3 regions of the Furfurilactobacillus curtus genome follow, and region 2 is predicted to be linked to each of the others. Evidence: predicted binding sites of a transcription regulator. Region 2 holds the regulator's gene; each other region holds the start of a gene.
What was found. The regulator CtsR, encoded in region 2, represses protease genes until heat stress. The targets are predictions, from matches to a motif close to TTGGTCAAAAAAGGTCAAANA.

Region 1: the regulator CtsR is predicted to act here: its motif matches at 3,728-3,748, upstream of clpP (ATP-dependent Clp endopeptidase proteolytic subunit ClpP).
Region 3: the regulator CtsR is predicted to act here: its motif matches at 3,549-3,569, upstream of ACYQ0Y_RS09740 (ATP-dependent Clp protease ATP-binding subunit).

The regions. Positions count from the first base shown of each region.
Region 1 is NZ_BAAHXU010000001.1:853,007-859,775, reverse strand. It holds gene ACYQ0Y_RS04390 (gluconeogenesis factor YvcK family protein) at 1-151, shown strand, start outside; gene whiA (DNA-binding protein WhiA) at 168-1,112, shown strand; gene ACYQ0Y_RS04380 (SDR family oxidoreductase) at 1,221-2,132, opposite strand; gene ACYQ0Y_RS04375 (TetR/AcrR family transcriptional regulator) at 2,251-2,826, shown strand; gene clpP (ATP-dependent Clp endopeptidase proteolytic subunit ClpP) at 3,041-3,634, opposite strand; gene ACYQ0Y_RS04365 (prenyltransferase) at 3,825-4,742, shown strand; gene ACYQ0Y_RS04360 (Na+/H+ antiporter NhaC family protein) at 5,336-6,766, shown strand.
Region 2 is NZ_BAAHXU010000001.1:1,948,101-1,954,869, reverse strand. It holds gene ACYQ0Y_RS09135 (TetR/AcrR family transcriptional regulator) at 268-867, opposite strand; gene ACYQ0Y_RS09130 (ATP-dependent Clp protease ATP-binding subunit) at 1,200-3,701, opposite strand; gene ACYQ0Y_RS09125 (CtsR family transcriptional regulator) at 3,727-4,200, opposite strand; gene tenA (thiaminase II) at 4,497-5,159, opposite strand; gene ACYQ0Y_RS09115 (D-2-hydroxyacid dehydrogenase) at 5,420-6,418, opposite strand; gene ACYQ0Y_RS09110 (DMT family transporter) at 6,532-6,769, opposite strand, start outside.
Region 3 is NZ_BAAHXU010000001.1:2,080,954-2,087,722, forward strand. It holds gene ACYQ0Y_RS09730 (peptidoglycan bridge formation glycyltransferase FemA/FemB family protein) at 1-21, shown strand, start outside; gene ACYQ0Y_RS09735 (MucBP domain-containing protein) at 112-840, opposite strand; gene ACYQ0Y_RS09740 (ATP-dependent Clp protease ATP-binding subunit) at 1,201-3,468, opposite strand; gene ACYQ0Y_RS09745 (LTA synthase family protein) at 3,723-6,752, opposite strand.

The DNA.
Region 1 (6,769 bases), 1.1 Mb from region 2:
GTCTGACCCGGAGGCGCTGGAAAAGATGGGGACAAAGGCAATACGTGCCAATTTGTTGAAGCTGCGTGATGCGGGAGCCTTTCACGACGGTGCCAAAGTTGTGGCTGAGTTAATGAAGTTATTAAAGCAAAAAGATCTGAGTGAAATTTAGGAGCGGTGGTAGCCAAATGTCATACGCAAGTGATGTCAAAAAGGAACTGACCGGGTTAACGGTGCATGCTGCCAATGGCAAGGCGGAATTGATGGCATTAATTCGCATGAACGGAGCCGTTAACCTAGTGAATCATGCGTTTATCTTAAATGTACAGACAGAAAATCCGGCAATCGCACGGCGAATTTATTCGCTTTTAAAACAATTTTATCGATTAGAAGCAGAATTGATTGTGCGGAAAAATGTCAAGTTGAAGAAGAATAATATGTACGTTGTTCGGTTACGAACGGGAACTCAGCAAGTGTTACATGATTTACATGTGATGGGAACCGCGGGTATTGAAGAAGTGGTGCCTGAGGGGACACTAAATGATGATAGCGAATTTCGTTCATATTTACGTGGCGCCTTTTTGGCCGGTGGGTCTGTCAACAATCCTGACACAAGTCGCTATCATCTAGAGATTTACTCTTTATATGAAGAGCAAAATGAACAAATATGTGATTTTATGAATCGCTATGAACTCAATGCCCGGATGACAAATCGGCGCAGTGGCTTTATCACATACCTTAAAGAAGGCGAGAAAATTTCCGATTTCTTGACTTTAATTGGGGCCACCAACGCGATGTTGAAGTTTGAAGATGTGCGGATCATGCGAGATATGCGCAATTCGGTTAATCGATTAGTGAACTGTGAAACGGCCAACATGGAAAAGGTGGCAACGGCTAGTTCAAAGCAAATCGAGAATATTGAGTACATTCAAGCTCGGGTAGGATTAGGGCAACTTCCTGATAAACTGCAAGTGATGGCCGAAACACGGCTTGCCAATCGAGAAGTGAGTTTAAAGGAATTAGGCGATTTAATTCCGGGAGGCCCGATTTCCAAGTCAGGCGTTAATCACCGACTACGTAAAATAAATGAGTATGCTCAAAAACTACGTGACAACAATGACCTCTCAGCCTAGATTTACTAAGGCAATACTAGTTGCTACCAATCAGAAAAGGCACCATTTCCACAAAATTGGAAATGGTGCCTTTTAATCAATCTGGACAAGTCATTCATGTGTTTTTATTTAGTGCGCAGTCAGATGGGCGACGTTTTCAGGATTATTTAAGAATGTTGCGAGATCAGCTAAGAGACCAGGATGAGTCGGATGCCAATTGAGCGCGTTTTGAGTCCAGTCACTACTAGTTGGATTATCTTGCTGAATTCCATTAGTAAACCAGCCAAAGTAAGCCTCAGCATCGGCTGGTGTTAAAGCGGTAATCGGAAGTTTCAAGGATTGACCAATCGTGGTTGCGATCGCTTTAACCGTAATCCCAGTTTCAGCGGCTGCGTTGTAAACGGCGCCAGCTTCGCCATGTTCTAACGCAGCAACAAATAAATCAGCAGCATCCAATCGATGAACCGATGGCCATCGCGTCGTTCCTTCGCCGACGTAAGCTGCTTGACCGTGTTGGACGGCTAACCCAGCAAGTAATGTGCCAAAGCCCTGCCGATGCTCATCGTGAACCGTTGGCGACAAACGAACAGCCATGCCTCGGACACCTTCCTGAGCTGATTGGCGTGCCAAACTCTCTGACACGGCCCGACCAGTTAACGGAGCAGTGTCCTGTTCTGTTGCACTGCGTCCTAAATCAGTAACCATTAAAGTTCCTGACGTGTTCACAAATGGTTTATTACTGCCAGCTAATGCAGCAAGCATGGCTTTAACTGCAGCAAGATCTTGTGCCACTGCTTCGTCGTAGTGGTTGAAGTCATTATTATAGCCTAGGTGGAGAACGCCATCAGCCTGTTGCGCGGCTTCAGCTAGGGTTGTTAAATCATCCAAAGTTCCGCGTAATGAGGTAGCGCCTAAGCCAGCTAATACTTGATCACCGTGTGTTGATCGAGATAAACCAGTAACCTCATGTCCGTGTGCAATGAGCTTTTTTACAACAGCCGATCCGATAAAGCCTGTACCACCAGTCACAAATAATTTCATTTTCATGTACCTTCTTTGATTTAATTTTAAATGATAAGTTTATCGGCAATGATTATAAACGATAGATCTATCATAATCAAGCATTGACTTTCAAATAAATCCTAATTATATTCAAAACATGAAAAAGAAAAGTCAGAAAAAGTATGAGGCGATTTTGGATGCGACGGCTCAATTAATCCTCAGTAAAGATGTTGGCGATGTTTCCACAACCGCAATTGCGCAGGCCGTGGGAATTCCTCAATCTAGTATTTATACCTACTTTGATAACCGAGCTGCATTATTAGCCGCATTATTTCTTCGAGAAATAAAAGCATTATATCAAGCTGATTATGACGTTGCTTTGAATCAACCAATCGCTTCGTTATTGCAGCATTATTTGACGAACTTATTTAAATTCGCGTTAGAACACCCAGATAGCATGACCGTGATTGAAAAGCTAAAGTCTGAAATGTGGATTGATGTAAAGACAGTTGCACAAGTTGAAGAGTGGGTGAGCCAAACGCCAATTCAGCAGCTACTCGCAGCTAATTTACATAATGGGACTTTTAGATCGGTTGATATTTCATTGGTGCGCAATTTGTTGTTTTCGACGATCAAGATACATGCCGATAATATTTTAAACGGAGTGTACACCCAAAACGAGCGACCGTTTAGTGAAGTGTGCGAGTTATTAATCGCAGCCTTAATGAAATGAAGTTAGCTGTGGAACGCTGATTGACAGCACTGACTAAAGCACAAAACCCGTGTTTCCTGAAAATGGAAACACGGGTTTTGTGCGTGTGGCGAGCTACACCAGCCCGTTACCTGTGCCTAGCCTAGCCCGATCAATTGGCAAAGATCGCCAACTGCTCAGGCTTAGCTAGTGCTCGATAACACCCGGCAGGTTTCGCTCTGAATTATTAAATGAATTACTTCATTTCACTGGAGTTCGTCATGATGTGATCAATCAAGCCGTAGTCTAAAGCCTGTTGAGCCGTCATGTAATTGTCGCGTTCTGTATCACGGTTAATGGTTTCGATGTTCTGACCCGTCTTTTCAGCCAGTAATTCGTTAATCATCTTCCGCGTCTTCAGAATTTCTTCTGCGACGATTTCAATTTCAGTCTGTTGACCTTGTGCACCACCAGAAGGTTGGTGAATTAGGATCTCTGAGTGTGGCAGAGCGAATCGCTTGCCCTTAGTCCCAGAGGTGGCCAGAATGGAAGCCATTGAAGCGGCCATTCCCATGACAATTGTTTGAACGTCGGATTTAACGAAGTTCATTGTGTCATAGATCGCCATCCCAGAAGTAATGACACCACCAGGAGAGTTAATGTACATGTAAATATCTTTATCTGAGTCTTGGGCATCTAGGAACAACAACTGAGCGATAATGGCATTGGCCATGTCGTCTTCAATTGGCCCAGAAACCATGATGATCCGGTCCTTTAACAACCGGGAGTAAATGTCATAGGCGCGTTCACCGCGGCTGGACTGTTCAATAACAGTTGGAATTAAAGCCATGATTGAGGCCTCCTTGTAATTTGCGTTGTGAGTTAGTCAGCGTTAGCACTTGAATGCTTGCTCTGCTAATCAACGTAACTGTAGTTTAAACCTTTGGTCAAAAAAGGTCAAACAAAATGCGAACAAACTAACTAATTTTTTTTGATTAGTTGTGGTAGCCTTAATACATCAAGGGTTGAGGAGTAAATTGATGAATAAAAAATGGTTAACTTGGTCGGTATTTGTCGAATTGACGGAAATTTATACCGCGCCGTTGAATATTGTCTGGTTTGTCTTAGGAGCAGCGATTGCACAATATCATTATGGGGTCGTCAATTGGATTAATGTTTTGTTGTGTCTGATTGATGTCTTTATCTTTGACTTGGCAGTGAATGTTTCGGATAACTATTATGATTATGTCCATGCTACAGATCGAGAAGGATATGCGTTACATACGAATCCGCTAGGCCGGCTTAAATTGCCATTGAAAGGTGTCTGGTGGTTAGGAACCATCCTGTACTTAATCTCAGCGATTCCAGGATTAGTTCTGGTCACGCGCACTGGCTGGCCGGTCCTGATTTTTGGGCTCATTGGTTACACCATTGGTATTTTTTATACAGCCGGACCGTGGCCTTTAAATGCTATGCCAATCTGTGAAGCGGTAGTGGCGTTGTCGATTTCTTATTTGATTCAACTAACCTGTGTCTACGTTAGTATCTTCGGGCAGCGTCCATTTAATTTCAGCGTGATCGCGACGACATTTACTTTATGTCTACCACTGACTCTAATTTTCTTTTTGGTGCAGCTCGCCAATAACACCGCTGATTTAGATGAAGATATTAAAAATCATCGACACACACTAGCTTATTTTATTGGTCGTGGTAACGCGGTTAGTCTGATGCGAGTGTTGTTGGTCCTTGGGTCCATTTGGCCACTTGTTAACTTTTTCGGACACTTGGCACCATGGGAAACATTATTGAGTTTGCTTTTATTACCAGTCATGTGGCGGGGAATGCAACCGTTTTTTGCGGTACAAGATAAACGCAAGACCTATATGAGTGTCATCAAGAGTACTTCATTGTTCTTTTTAGGTTATACGTTGTTGTTTGCTGCCGGAGTCTGGTTATAAATTTTGCAGGAACCCGCCCAATTAGCCTTGTCCGTTGTTGCTCGGCCTCAAAACGGTCTGGTTCACACTCTTTCTTAAACGTGCTCGCCAGACCTGAGTCCTGCGCCCAACCAACAACCACAACCGGGCAAAATACGCCCAATTGCGCTTGTCCGTTGTTGCTCGGGCTCACACTCTGATTAATAAAAAAACATTGACAAGGAATTAAAAAGCTGGTATCTTTCTAATCAACATTTAATCATTTGTTTTCATTCCAAGTAGGGACTCGTCTGGGCGTCAGGAAGTCGGTGGTTGCTGCGAACCGATCAGGGCTAGTTTACGAAATACTTGAAAACCACAATGAACGGGCAACTCTGGACCGTTATCCCAGTGAGAGTGAGGCTTTTTGGTGGCGCCATCAAAGAACCTAAGCTGGGTGGTACCACGGTTAAAAAATCGTCCCTGTTATGCAATTGCATAACAGGGACGATTTTTTTGTGAAAAGGGGGCTGCCAAAATGAATGTTGGGCATTGTGGGGGTAATCCGCGATATTAGCGCTTTACAATCAAAATTAATGGTTGGAAGCTAGTTAGTCAAAAGCGGGGTTAATCAAATGAAAGAACAAACAGCCTTTAAAGTAGGTCGCAACGAAGCACTCATTGTTTTAATCATCATGTTAATTATTATGGGAACTGGGGTCATTGCCTTTGGTTTATCACCACAAGTTCCGGTGATGCTGGTGATGGGATTATTAATGGCTTGGGGGGTAATCCATCGCCTGCCTTGGTCACATATTAACGATGGTATTAAAGATGGTATTCAAACTGGAATCGTGCCGATTTTTATTTTTATTCTTGTCGGTGCCTTAATTAGTACCTGGATCGCAGCAGGAATCATTCCATCATTGATGGTGTTTGGCTTTCATCTGATCAGCGTGCAATGGTTTGTACCCTCGGTTTTTGTGGTATGTGCGTTAGTTGGGAGTGCGGTTGGGAGCGCCTTTACTGTCATTTCTACAGTGGGAATTGCTTTCTTCGGTATGGGGGTCACGATGCACGTTAATCCGGCTTTGGTCGCTGGTGCCATCATTTCTGGAGCGGTTTTTGGTGATAAATCATCACCATTATCTGAATCTACTAATCTAACCGCTGCGGTGGTGGACGCGGATCTGTTCAAACACATTATGAATTTAATGTGGTCCACGATTCCAGCATTTGTGATTTCACTGATTGTTTTTGGCATTATGGGCAGTGGTGAAAAAGGGACGAGTTTGGCCAGTATCAATCGGGTCATTAATGTTTTAGGTGCGCATTTTACCATCTCTGCATGGGCCATTGTCCCGATTGCTTGTATGTTTATCTGTGCTTGGCGTCGGGTACCAGCAATTCCAACGTTATTCTTAAACATTGGCGTTTCACTAGTAATGTTGCTCATTGAACATCCAGGGACGAAACTCACACAGATCGCAGCTATTATTGAGACCGGTTTCGTGTCGCACACTGGCAATAAGGAAGTCGATTTACTGTTATCTCGTGGTGGGATCGCCAGCATGATGGGGACTGTCTCATTAATTGTCCTGACCTTGTCGTTAGGGGGGATGCTCATGGAGTTTGGCTTGATTGATGCAGTAATGATTCCATTTTCTAAGCATCTAAATACGGATGGTAAGCGAATTACAGCAGTTGTCTTATCTGGGATTGGCGTTAACCTGTTCATCGGGGAACAATTTTTATCTGTTATTTTACCTGGTAGAGCCTTTAAAAAGACATTTGAGGATGCAGGTTTAGCTCCGGTGGCCCTAGGCCGAGCACTTGAAGATGGGGGTACCGTGATTAATTACTTAATTCCGTGGGGGGTTGCCGGAGTATTCGCGGCCAATACCCTAGGGGTAGCGACGATGGCTTTTCTGCCTTTTACCTTGTTTAGTTTGCTATCGCCGGTCTTTTCAATCTTAAGCGGCATAACCGGAATTGGACTAAAGCATCAAGTTATCGAACCTTCACCGACAAAGTCCTCGACAGAAGCAACCTCGGCAGCCAACTAATTT
Region 2 (6,769 bases):
AAGCTCGCCATATATATTACAAGTTGATTACAAAACACTTGAAACACAAATTTTGAGCATAAAAAAGGCAAAAGAAGCAATTCATTTCACAAAAAATGTAAGCGCTACTTTTGCTTTTCTATAAGGGCTTCAACGGACAATAGATCGCCTCGGCCATTTTTATTCACAGTGATATACGTTGATAAATATACGCCGTCAAGATGATTCTGTCAATGAGTTTGCATCCGTCGCTGCACGGTTTTTACTGTCGCCGCTAAGCAACCAAAATCATACATTCGTTTCATCAGCAACACCAAATAGAATCAATTTAAGTAACACTTGAATGCGTTCACGGTCGCTAAGGCCCGGTCCACCTAGTTGATGAAATTCCGCAAACAACGGCGCCAAACTCGTCATATAAAAATTTGCCGCAGTCATTGGATCTAGTCCCGACTTTAATGTCAGTTTATCTGAACTAAAAAAACGAACCAGTGGCTGCACGTAATCTTGACTAAAGATTCGTCCTAATTTCCCTTGATTTTCTGGCTTTAAATATTGGAAGCTACCATGAATCAGGCTAAAGGCATCACGGGGATGAATTGCAATCATAGCTTGAGACAAATCAGTCAATACCGTTAGACCATCGCCATCGCCGTCGTCAATAATTGCATTCATCCGCCCTGCCAATTCACGGCCAACTTCGCTGATTACTTCAATAAAGATAAGTTCCTTATCTGCAAAATGATGATAAAGGGCTGGTTGAGTTAACCCAACTGCGTTAGCAATATCACGCGTTGATGTTTCTGCATATCCTTTGTTCAAAAATAAGGTCCGAGCCGCGTCCAATATGCCTCGGCGCGTGTGGGCCAGTTGCTCCTCTCGACTCATAGGTACCTTCCTCACTCGCATAACTATTTACTCCAAGTTTGCCGGTTAACAGCCCAAAATGCAATTCACAAGGTTAACTTTCTGGATAAATCTTAACGATTTGCATTCATGTACCTAACAGACTAATGAGCTGTACTCAAAAAGAGCGCGGGGCATAAGTCGGTAAGTGACGAACACTAAGGGCGAACCGCCAATGATGATGGTTTTATTCATCGTTTGCCGTTCGCTTTTAGGCGGAGTCACTTGACTTATGTCCCGCATTTTGGCGATTTAGAATTAGAAATGAAATTTAGATTTTAGTTTTGTCCGAGATTCTTAAGCCTTTACTTCGGTTATGACTTGGCACTAACGGTTGTCTTTGCAGCTGGAACCGTTTTTGTTGTAATCGTTATCTTGCCAGATTTAGCGCCAACAGTCACCGCGTCGGTCGTCTTGATTTGACCAGCGATCAGTGCTTCGCTAAGGCGATCCTCAACCTGGGTCTGTAAGGCCCGGCGAATTGGCCGTGCACCGTACTCTGGATCAAACCCAGCTTCAGCCACCACATCAATCGCAGCTGGTGTAATTTTGACCTTGATTCCTTGGTCAGCCACCCGCTTCAAGACGATACCCGCCATTAACTTTACGATTTCGTGCAGTTCTGGCTTGGTCAAGGAGTGGAAAATAACCGTTTCATCAATTCGATTTAAGAATTCTGGACGGAACGTAAGTCGCAATGCCTGACGAATTTTATCGGACATTGCTTGGTAGTTGTCCGTTGCACTGGTTGCGCCGAATCCGACTTCTTTATCGTCTCGAACGGCAGTCGCACCCAAATTCGAGGTCATGATCAAAATTGTATTACGAAAATCAACCTTGCGTCCCTTCGAATCCGTTAAGAACCCATCATCCAATACTTGCAATAACAAGTTAAAAACATCGGTATCTGCTTTTTCGGCTTCATCCAAAAGTACCACTGAATAAGGTTTATTTCGAACCTGTTCAGTTAATTGACCCCCTTCGTCGTAACCGACATACCCAGGGGCTGCCCCGATCAACCGGCTAGAACTAAAGCGCTCTTGATATTCTGACATGTCAACCCGAATCATATTATCCTCTGAACCAAACATTGCCTCAGCCAAGGCTTTTGCCAGCTCAGTTTTTCCGACACCGGTAGGTCCAAGAAACATAAACGATCCAATTGGACGATTTGGATCTTTCAATCCAGATCGAGCACGACGAATCGCTCGTGCAACCGCAGAAATGGCTTCGTCTTGACCGACGACTCGTTCATGCAAAACTTTCTCTAGATTGAGTAGTCGTGACTCTTCATCTTTTCGAAGTTGCGTCAACGGTACGCCAGTCCATTCTGAAACAACTTCTGCGACATCTTCTTCAGTCACTTGCAGCTCGTAATGTGGCTGACCACTGAGCTTTTCATTGTCTTGTTCATCCAAGAGCTTATCAACACGCTTTCGCATTGCCATCTCTTTTTCACGAATCGCCGCAGCACCTTCAAAATCCTGATTCTCAATCGCAGCTTCTTTTTGTTGCTGTAAGTCGGTTAACTTATCTTCTTGTTTAGCTAATTTCGTCTTGTGACCAGCAGCGTCAATGCGTACTTTGGCACCCGCTTCGTCCATCAAATCGATCGCTTTATCAGGCAGAAAACGCTCCGTAATATACCGAGCTGATAGTTTAACTGCCGCATTGACAGCATCATCAGTAATCTCAACTTGATGATGTTCTTCATAACGTGGTTTCAACCCGGTTAAGATTTCCACCGCTTCAGCTTCTGTCGGTTCATCAACTTGAACCGTCGCAAATCGACGTTCCAACGCGGCATCAGATTCAATATACTTTTGATATTCACTTAAAGTCGTGGCGCCAATTGTTTGTAGCTCACCACGAGCCAAGGCGGGCTTCAAGATGTTAGAAGCGTCAATCGCACCTTCAGCACCGCCGGCCCCAATTAGTGTGTGTAACTCATCAATGAATAAGATCACATGTCCGTCATTGTAAATTTCTTCAATAACTTTCTTTAGTCGATCTTCAAATTCGCCTCGATACTTAGTGCCGGCGACCAATGAGCCCATGTCGAGCATCATCAAACGTTTGTCGCTTAAGTCTTCTGGTACGTCACCAGCGACAATCTTTTGCGCTAATCCTTCAGCAATCGCTGTCTTCCCAACCCCAGGCTCCCCAATTAAAACGGGGTTGTTTTTGGTTCGACGGCTCAAAATTTGAATGACCCGTTTAACTTCTTTACTACGACCAACAACTGGATCCATCTGATTATCCGCAGCCAAAGCCGTTAAATCACGTGCTAACGAATCTAGTGTTGGTGTCCCTTCTGCTTGCTGCTTATTGTTAGCAGCCTTGTTCATTTGTTGCCGGCGTCGTGGTGAGTCAGTAATTCCTAGCTTTCGCAGAATCACTTTGCGCGCTTGGGCTAAGTCAAGATTTAGTGTGACTAAGATACGCGAAGATAAAATACTTTCATCGGAAAGTAGTGCCAATAATAGGTGCTCGGTCCCAATCTTAGTCGCACCCAGTCGTTTTGCTTCATCACCAGCAATCGTGAGGATTTCCTTCGCCTTTGGTGAATAAGGAAGATAGGTTTCTTTGTCAACATTGGTTAACGTACCATAGCCGGTGAAACGTTCGATTTCTTCACGAACGTCCTCTTCAGTAATATTGAACTGTTGTAAAACTTTACTAGCGATCCCATTTTGTTCGATGGTTAAAGCAAGGAGCAAATGCTCAGTGCCAACCGCCTGGTGTTTAAAATACTTTGCCTGTTCTTGCGCCAAAACAAGTACGTCTTTGGCACTCGGGGTAAATAAATTATCCATTTGCTGTCCTGCCTTTCATTAACGCTCAGTCTTCAAACCGTAAACGATTCAGCACACCAATCAGGATGCGGGCACGCAGCGTATTTTCCACCTCATGGTCAGCCACGGCCAAGGTGTCTTTATCAATTGCCGCTAAAATAATATTGGCCTCGCGTTCCTTGAGTACACCGTCGTTGAATAATGAATTAATAATCGCGTAGGCGTCATGTTGATTAATGGCATCGCCCACGACATCGCTAAGCAGACTGTCAAGCACATCCGTATCTGCCAATAAATTAACTTTTTCGATCCGGATATAGCCGCCGCCGCCTCGCTTACTCTCTACGATGTAGCCATTCTGGATGGTGAAGCGGGTTTTGATCACGTAATTGATTTGCGAAGGAACGACATTAAATTGGTCGGCAATGTCAGAGCGGCGAATTTCCACCTGTTCTTCATCAGCCAAGATGCCCTTCAAATATTTCTCAATCACATCCGAAATGTTAGTTGGTCCTTCCATGATTGCTCACCCCAGTCTTTGACTAATATTGACTATATTATACGAACCCTGACTAAATTTGCAATCATAAAGGATTCAAAGGCTTCGGTAAGGTCTAAATAAACAAAATGCTAGTGCCACACGCAGAAGAAGATCATAAGCGAGCGCAAACGCAGGACATGAGTCAAAACCCATGTCCCGCGATTTGGCTTTTTAGCTTTGGCAATGAATTTTGTCTTCGTTTCAACCTTGCCCTTGCTGATCTTCACAAGCAAAACAGCTTCGTCATACGAGGCCCAGTATGGTAACAAAAATAATCATGGCTGCCATTGTTGCTGGTCAAGCGCCATTTGCCAAAAATTGAGTTCAAAGTACGTGCTCCGCGCAAAAGCGGCCATCATTTGTGCGCGTTCTGCCTGATCTGTTGCTGCCGCAACTTGGTCGGTTAATTCAATTTGAGTCGCCACAGCATCTGTGTAATCGGCTGCCTGATAACTATCTAACCAGGCCTGATAGACAGGCACCGGCGAGCTCACCCCTTGTAAGGCAGCACCAATATCCGCATACAGCCAAGCACATGGTAGTAGACCGGCGATGGCGGCGGCTGGCCCCGCTTGTGAGAGCGTCCGGTACATGTGCGACGTATAAGCATAGGTTGTTGGTGCCATCGGCGTCTGTCTCACATCGGCTGGCGTAATCGCTAATGGTTTAAAAAAAGTCGTTTGGGTTGTGATTTCGCCAGCGCGCAGGCCGTTTGCCAAATCTGTTAAAAGTTGTTTAACTTGTTTGTTTTCAGCCGCTTGCGCCGTTAAATCATGTACGCGTGCAAAGTCACGCAAATAGTGATGATCTTGAATAAGGTAATAACGAAAGGTTGCTTCAGGCAAGGTACCATCACGCAGTTGCTGAATGAATGGATGTTGAATGCTAGATTGCCAAAGTAACCGATTAGCTTGATATGCGGTCTGACTGAAAGACATGATAAAACTCCTTTACTGGGGAAAGCGCCATGTGTCTCAATCAGTATAGCTGATAAAACCCATGCCTTCATAAAGAAAGCACGGGTTTTACATAATCGATACTGGCTCTTTACAAACTGATCAAAACGTTAGCAAGTTCGCTTTGAGTCCGAGTAACAACGGGAAATCATGAATGGCCGACTTTCGCCCGACCATGATTTTGGGTTGGCCGCTCTTCAATGATGGCGAACGTATTTTGTCAGTGCACTACCGAAGTCTGATTAGTCAAATGAAACGACATTATCCGCCGTTCCTGTTTCGATTAACTGACGATTGTTATTTAAAGCAAATTGGACCATGTTACGAACCGCTGTCTTCGTATAGAACGCAATGTGTGGACTCACTAGGACATTGTCCCGTGACATCAAACGCTTTAGTCGGTCGTCTGGGATCGCATCAAACTGACCAAAATCGGCGTTGAAGATGCCAACTTCGCCCTCGTAAACATCCAAGGCTGCGCCACCGACTTTGCCAGAATCCAAAGCGGCAATTAAGTCATCGGTATCTAACAGATCACCTCGAGCTGGATTCAAGATGATCACACCATCCTTCATCTTACTGAAGGCCGCTGCATTTAACATGTGGTAGTTTTCTTTCGTGGCTGGTGCATGCAAAGAAATAACGTCAGCCTGCGCATATAATTCATCTAACGTGTCAACGTACATGCCCGTTTTTTCTAATTCAGGATTTTTGAAAACGTCATAAGCCACAACTTTAGCACCGAAACCTTGATAAATTTGAATGGCTGCTCGGCCAATTCGTCCAGTTGCGATGACCCCGACAGTCAATGTATTCAACTCAGTGGCAATATCTGGCGCCCAGCGTAAATCACCCTTTGCCTGCCGACGTTCGAATTGCTTCGTATGACGTAATAACCGCATTAATTCGGTGACGGTAAACTCCGCAATTGCTGCTGGAGAATAAGCCGGAACGTTGGTGACACGCAATCCAGTCCGTTTAACCGCTTCCGCATCAACATTATCCACCCCGACATTACGCAAAGACATATTTTTGACACCCAGCTCTGCTAAACGATCAATAACAGTCGCCGTATATGGTTTTTGTTGATAAACGACCGCCCCATCAAAACCGGCAGCTTGATCCACAGTGTCTTCAGTTAACAACTCACCAGTTGCTTTAACTTCAATTCCTTGGCTTTGCGCCCATTCATCCACATATGGCCGCTCGTCATCACGAATTCCGTAAGCAATAATTTTCATGTTAAAAACCTCCATTTGATTTCGGTAACAAACTGATTATACCACGCTTGAGTACGGTTCCATATGTTGCTAGGTCATCGATTGAATTATCTCGAATCAACTCGTTTAGTTCATCAATTTGGCTTTTTATAGCCTAGCGTTAACATCACCACTGCTAAGATGATTAAACTACCCCCTAGGCCATCAGCCCACGAAAATGGAATATGTAGCACTGTAATTGAGATTACTGTAGCTGCCAGGGGTTCAAAGGCATCTAAAAGGCTAGCCGTGGTGGGCGAGACATACTGCAAACTAACGGAATACATCACAAATGCAATTAAAGTTCCAAATAAGACAACCAGACCGATAGCA
Region 3 (6,769 bases), 130 kb from region 2:
CATTTAACGGGACGTCAGTAGAAAAAGGCATCGCCAATTGGTGAACGCATACAAATAGGGATCGTCAGTTACACAGACAAGTGTGATTGACGATCCCTATTTGCTATATTTTTACGCCCGAACATCCATTGGCCCAGTTAATTTAACATACATCGAGTTGATAAACCCTAATCCTTGTAGTTGGAACCAAACTACGCCAGATGGATCACTGATTTCACCATTGATGACCACGACACTGCGGTTGGGAATGGTGCCACTCGGGCGCCCATATGGTTCGGCGTAGTAAGAGACGGCCTGACCATCGACAAAGTCAATCTCGCCACGCGCAGAGATGGGGTTAACATCCCAATGGTGCTCCGGCAAATTATCTTGATGTGATGTTGGTCTAACCGGTTTTGAATTAAGGGCAAAGGCGTTGGGCTTGTACATGACCCATTGGTTAATGCCCATGTTATACCAAAATTCGCCATTATCTGTTGCCACTCGCGAAAATACGCGCCATACGGAACCAACCGGCATTTCTAAGGCCTGTAATTCACCATCAGGCCGATCGTAAGTTGGCATGTCTTCTTGAATGGTGGCATACATTTTGACCTGTTCAACTTCGGCCCAATTAGCTTCACGGAAATATAGACGGGCTTCTTGTTGCTGATTAGAGAACCAGCCTTCAAGCGTACCTGTATGATGCAATAACCGAAAATCATCAATTTCTGGCACGTCAACTTTAAAGGGTTCACCAACATTACCCCTTAATACTTTTGGTTCAAGCAAGGTTTTACCTGAATCAACATCGGTGTAATAAACCCAGACTGGTACACCTTCGACTAAATTGTCATTCATAATTGCAGACCCCATTGCACTTGATATTAGTTATAGTATAGCGCAAACGGCAGGTAAACGGCATGAGGATTTAAATCGCTTAGTGAAATCCTAAAGAGTCAAACATGCTAAAAATACTTTTGATTGATGTTTTGCAGGACATTTTTTGCTGTTATGTAGCGAACTTGGTACACACCAGGATATAGTTTGATCATTACATTGATTAAGCCAAATAGCTAGCACATAGGGGGTTAAAAAACAGGAAATCGGTAGGAGGGTCGGCCTTGAACATTGTCGGTAAGGGATCAAAGATTAGGCCGGTTTTACCCAATAAAAAAAGTCCCACCATCAAAATGGTGAGACTTCAAGTGGTGCATCAAATTATTTGGTTTGTTCTGCGTTTTGAGCAACTGAAGCTGGCTGAGCCTGGTCATCAGCTTCAACTTTGATCTGGTCATCATCCATGACAGCCACTAAGTTGTGCGTATCAGGATTGTCCAAGAAGAAGTCGGCAATGCGGTCTTCTAATTGCTCTTGAATGACACGACGTAATGGGCGAGCCCCCATAGTTGGGTTGTAGCCGAGGTCAACTAGCTTAGCTTCAACTGGCTTGGTGACCCGAATGTGTAAGTTACGAGTATCCAATTGATCGTTAACGTCAGTCAACATCAGTTCAACGATTTGGCCAAGGTTATCCTTACTCAAGGAGTTAAACTCAACGATATCATCGAAGCGGTTCAAGAATTCTGGCTTGAAGTAATTACCTAACTTCGCCATGAGACTAGCATGAGTGTCTTGCGCTGCCCCAAACCCGACACTATTTTCACCAGAGTCACCAGAACCCGCATTTGAGGTCATGATGATGATCGTATCCTTGAAGGAAACTGTGCGACCCTGTGAATCAGTCAGACGGCCGTCGTCCAAAATCTGTAAGAACATGTGCATAACATCTGGGTGAGCTTTTTCGATTTCGTCCAAGAGAATTAGTGAGTAAGGGTGCCGGCGAACCTGTTCGGTCAACTGACCGGCTTCTTCGTAACCCACATAACCAGGAGCCGAACCAATTAGTTTAGAAACGCTGTACTGTTCCATGTATTCACTCATATCAAAGCGAATCATGGCATCCTTAGAACCAAATAGTTCTTTAGCAAGCTGCTTGGCCGTTTCAGTCTTACCAACCCCAGTCGGGCCGACGAAGAGGAATGAACCGATTGGCCGACCAGTTTGGTTCAACCCAATTCGGTTACGGCGAATCGCCCGAGCAACTTTATCAACGGCCTGATTTTGACCGATAACATGTGCTTCCAGACGTTTGTCAAGATCCTTTAGCTGGCTCTTTTCTTGCGTTTGTAGGTCACTAACGGGAATATCCGTTTTCTCTTCAATGATGCGCTCAATGTCTTTTTCAGTGATAGTTGCAGCATCATCGGATTGCGGATTCTCTTCAGCATCCTTTTTAGCTCGTTCGAGCTGATTGACTTGGTCGCGGTAATAAGCGGCTTTTTCGTAATCTTCTTTGTCCAATGCTGATTGTTTGTGAGCTTCTGCTGTATGAATCTTGTCTTCATAAGAAGTTGGGTCGACATTACGCAACGTCAGGTTCTTCTTAGAGCCGGCTTCGTCGACCAAATCGATCGCCTTATCCGGTAAGAAACGATCCTGAATGTAGCGAGCTGATAAACGTGCAGCGGCTTCAATGGCAGCGTCAGAGTAGTGAACGTGGTGATAGTCTTCGTAACGCTTCTGAATCCCTTTTAGAATGGAAATCGTGTCTTCAACAGATGGTTCTTCAACTTCGATTGGCTGGAATCGACGGGCCAATGCGGCATCTTTTTCAATGTCACGGTATTCTTTTTGGGTGGTCGCCCCAACCAATTGGAATTCACCACGTGCTAAGGCTGGCTTCAAGACGTTACCAGCATCCATACCGCCTTCAGCATTTCCGGCACCGACGACTTCATGGATTTCGTCGATAAAGAGGATAATATCATCGTTCTTTGAGACTTCGTCCATCAGTTGCTGCATCCGCTGTTCAAATTGACCACGAATCCCAGTTCCTTGAACAAGTGAAACAACATCTAGTCGGATAATTTGCTTGTTAAGTAGTTTTTCTGGCACCTTACCGTTGACGATGGCCTGCGCCAAACCTTCAACGACGGCCGTCTTACCAACACCGGCTTCCCCAATTAGAACGGGATTGTTTTTAGTCCGACGGTTTAAAATCTCAATAACGCGATCGATTTCGGCATCACGACCGATGACGGGATCGATTTTTCCTGCTTTGGCTTGATCAGTTAGGTTTAGACCATATTGATCGAGGAGCGGGTGCTTGCTGTTGCGGTTGTTACCGCCATTATTATTGCCACCGCGGCCAGCCTGAGTTGCTGGGCCTTGCTGGGCTTGTTGAAAGTTATTTGCATTAACGTTCCCATTTTGCATTGCCGCAAAGAGATCGTCTAGGTTACCAAAGCCAAATGGATCTTGAGCCATGTTTGAGCCTCCGTTTCTATTACCATTCATTAAATTATTGCCTGCTTGTTGGAGAAGTTGATAGCAATCTTGACACAAATTTACTTGGATTTGTTGTCCATTCATATTGACGCCTAAATGGATTGTTGCCTCATTCTTCTGGCAGTTTTGACAAAGCATGTCGTGATCACTCCTTCATCAGTATTCATCAAACGACCTGCTAATTGCCAGGCGTGATGGGAAAGGTGTTAATCAAATTTTGTTTGACCAACATTGACCTTTAGCTAGTATTATACACGCTAACTTTATGTGTGCAAGTCAATTGCCTCTTTTTTTAGCACTTTATTTGTGCGAGTGCTAATTCATGAATGGGTGTCGATTAGCAAAAACGTCATGCCTCAGAAAAGCTTGGGCATGACGGATTAACTGACTATTTATTTCATGAAGTGTTGTGACTTAACGTAATGATGACCAGCCGTGATATCGTATTGAACTAACTGATAGTCGTGAAGCAACTGCAGCTTTTTAGAAGAAAGCTGGTGAGCGTGGATGGGGTGACCAGTTGAATCTGTATACTCAGTGGCGGCGTTGAAATTGTTGACAGAACCTTCCTTAGAGCTTGTTGACATGGCGGGCAACTGTTCTAAAAGGTCTGTTTGCAACGCGTAATAGGGCGAAACTTTAGCATTTAGTTGTTTTAAAACTAAGGCCGGAAACGAGTAGGGAGCGACTATCGGTTGATTGACTTTTTGTTTAGCCCCGTGAGCGCGAGCATAGCGATTCGAGTACACAAAGTAGTCGGTTTCGTGCAGCGCTTGACCATCCTTTCGCATCGATAAGCCATCATAAATGCCAGGCAAATGGTCACCATACCAAACTAAAGTGATTGGTCGATCGATTTGATCAAGCTGTTTAATGAACTTTTTGACTTGTTGATCGCTAATTGAGATCCCCTTGGCATAGTTTTCAATCGATCGTTGGCTTGTTTCACTGGCGAAAGCTTGACCAGTCACTTTGAATTGATTGTGCGCGTAATAGTTATCAAAGGGCATGTGATTTTGCATCGTCACCAGATTAATGAACTGACCGTTGACATGGTGTTTCAATTGGCGAAGGGTATTTTGATAAGCGGTTTGATCGGACAGATAGGGATTCGTGCCCACGTGGTGTTGATTAGTGATGGGCGAGGAACTGCCTAAATAGTCAAATTGGTTAAACCCAAACTTTTTATAAACGGTGATGCGATCATATAAATTACCCGTGTAAGGGTGGATGCCCATGGAATAAGGGAAGAGATTATTAAACGCTGGGGTGTAGGCTGCGTTTGGTACGAGTTGCGTGTACGGCGTTGGTAGTGTTGGCGAAAAATTGGTAATGGACAGGCCCGTTAGCGTTTGATATTCCATATTGGCGGTTCCACCACCATATCCTGAGCTCATCATCAAGCCAGCGGTCGTGTCATGTTTAATCGAGGAAATGAACGGAAGCGGGTTATGATTGACTTTGAGCTGCGGTACCCGACGAGGGTCGGAAAAACTTTCGCTCAAATTGAAAATAACGGTTTGTTTGCTGATATCGGTCGTTCGCGTGCGATTTATCTGACGGGCTTGGTGTTGATAGCGGTGGACGAGGCGCGTCATGGTTTGCTTAGAATAGTCAGCCGGTTTAGCCATAATTTTAACGTCGATATTATTTAAAAATTGGATAACTGGGCCGTTGATCTGTGCCCTGATGGTTTGTGAATAGAACGATGGATCATCGCCCATGGTTTTGACAAATTGACCAGGAATGCTAGAGACATGATTGAACTGAATGGGACTTATTAGGATCATTACCCCCACTATTAGTCGACTGATCCGCGATGAAGTGGACAGTGATTGGGTCTGCACGTGGCGGGTTAACCACCAAATAAGGACAATAAGTGCGACCAGAGCGATCGCGGCGAAAATTATAATTTTCTGATCGACCATGGTCAGAATATCTTTATATCCGCTGACCATTAGTACTTCTGAGGGTAAAATTGGTTCAGCCCGCAGTTGGATTTTAATTAGTGTCGCCGTGATCACGAGACCCATTGCGCCAATCGTCAGTACTAATGCAGTCCAGTATTGGTTAAATAGGGCTCGAATGATCGAGTAGATCGTGTAAATAAAAAGTAAGTTAAGCCAAATTAGGGATTGGCGCAGAAAAAAGATGGCTGGCCAGGCTGGTGCCTGATCCGGAACGATCCAAGTGGTCACTGTCCAGTTAGGGTTCATGATGACGATGCTGAAATAACTACAGAAATATAGTGAAACAAAGACAACGATGGGCTGCCAATGACGTTTAGCGAATTGATAAGGATGCTTCGTGTTTTCCAAAAGTTCATTTAATCTGAGCATCATTAATTGACGAAATTGATGGGATCGCTGAACGAGCATTAAAATGCCAACTTCTAACCAGCTGATTACGGCAATGGCCAGCAATAGTAGGATGATCAAAAGCCCGGACCAGATGAGATCGTGGTGTGAAAAGGCTGGTAACTGTTGAAAGATTAATTGTTCGAAACGCTCAGTCACCACCGGACGCGTGGTCAATTCATAGCTGAACAATCCCAATGCCAGACTGAACAAAGGAGATACCGTGGTGGAGCGACTAAAGCGAGTTGCAAACTGAAATGATAGCCGGATTGCTAATGTAAATGTCGCAAGTGTCGCTAGAATGATCAAGGGATTTGTTGCCGTTAAAAAACGCTGAGCAGTTGAAAAATCCTGATGAACAAGTAAAGAGATACTACCCATAGCAACATTTAAGGCAATTTCACCGATTAGTGAAATGACTAACACTAGGGCGCTTTGTTTGAGAGAAGGTAACTTGGCTTCGCGCAAAAAGAGACCGACTGTAGTTAGCAGTAAGCCTGCTGCAAAACTATTTATATTGCTAAAGCTGAACAAATCTTGATTGAACAAACTGGGTAAGATGAGAATTAGCCAAAAAGCCGCAATTAAGGAGGTTCGTTTAGCTATTTTAAATAGGCGAACTAGCCACGTCTGTGACGCAAGAACGATCATCACACCAAGTAGTCCGGGATACAGGTGACGTAAAATGGGCAAACAAACGTCATAAATTAGATTGGCTGACCCTGAGTTGGTTGATCTAAAATAAGCAAAGAGTAATAAGACCCCGTTTAGCAAAGTTAATAACCAGATTTGCATGATGGTTAGCCGTGGTCGATTGTGACTAAAAAAATAGCCAGTGCTGATGAATAAGAGTGGTAAACCAATCAATGTCACGGATCGCAAACCCATGGCAGCTAACCAGTGAAAGGTGAGCTGATTAACCTCTGGGCCAAGAAATCGCCCATTATTACCGAAGATGACCCAGTTGGCTAAAATTAAAATTGTCGCTAGCAATATTGTCAACCCCGGCTGAAGCCCATTTATTGTCGCGGTGTTTGTCCGGCGTTTGAATTGATAATCTTGCAAAATAGACCCCCTACTTG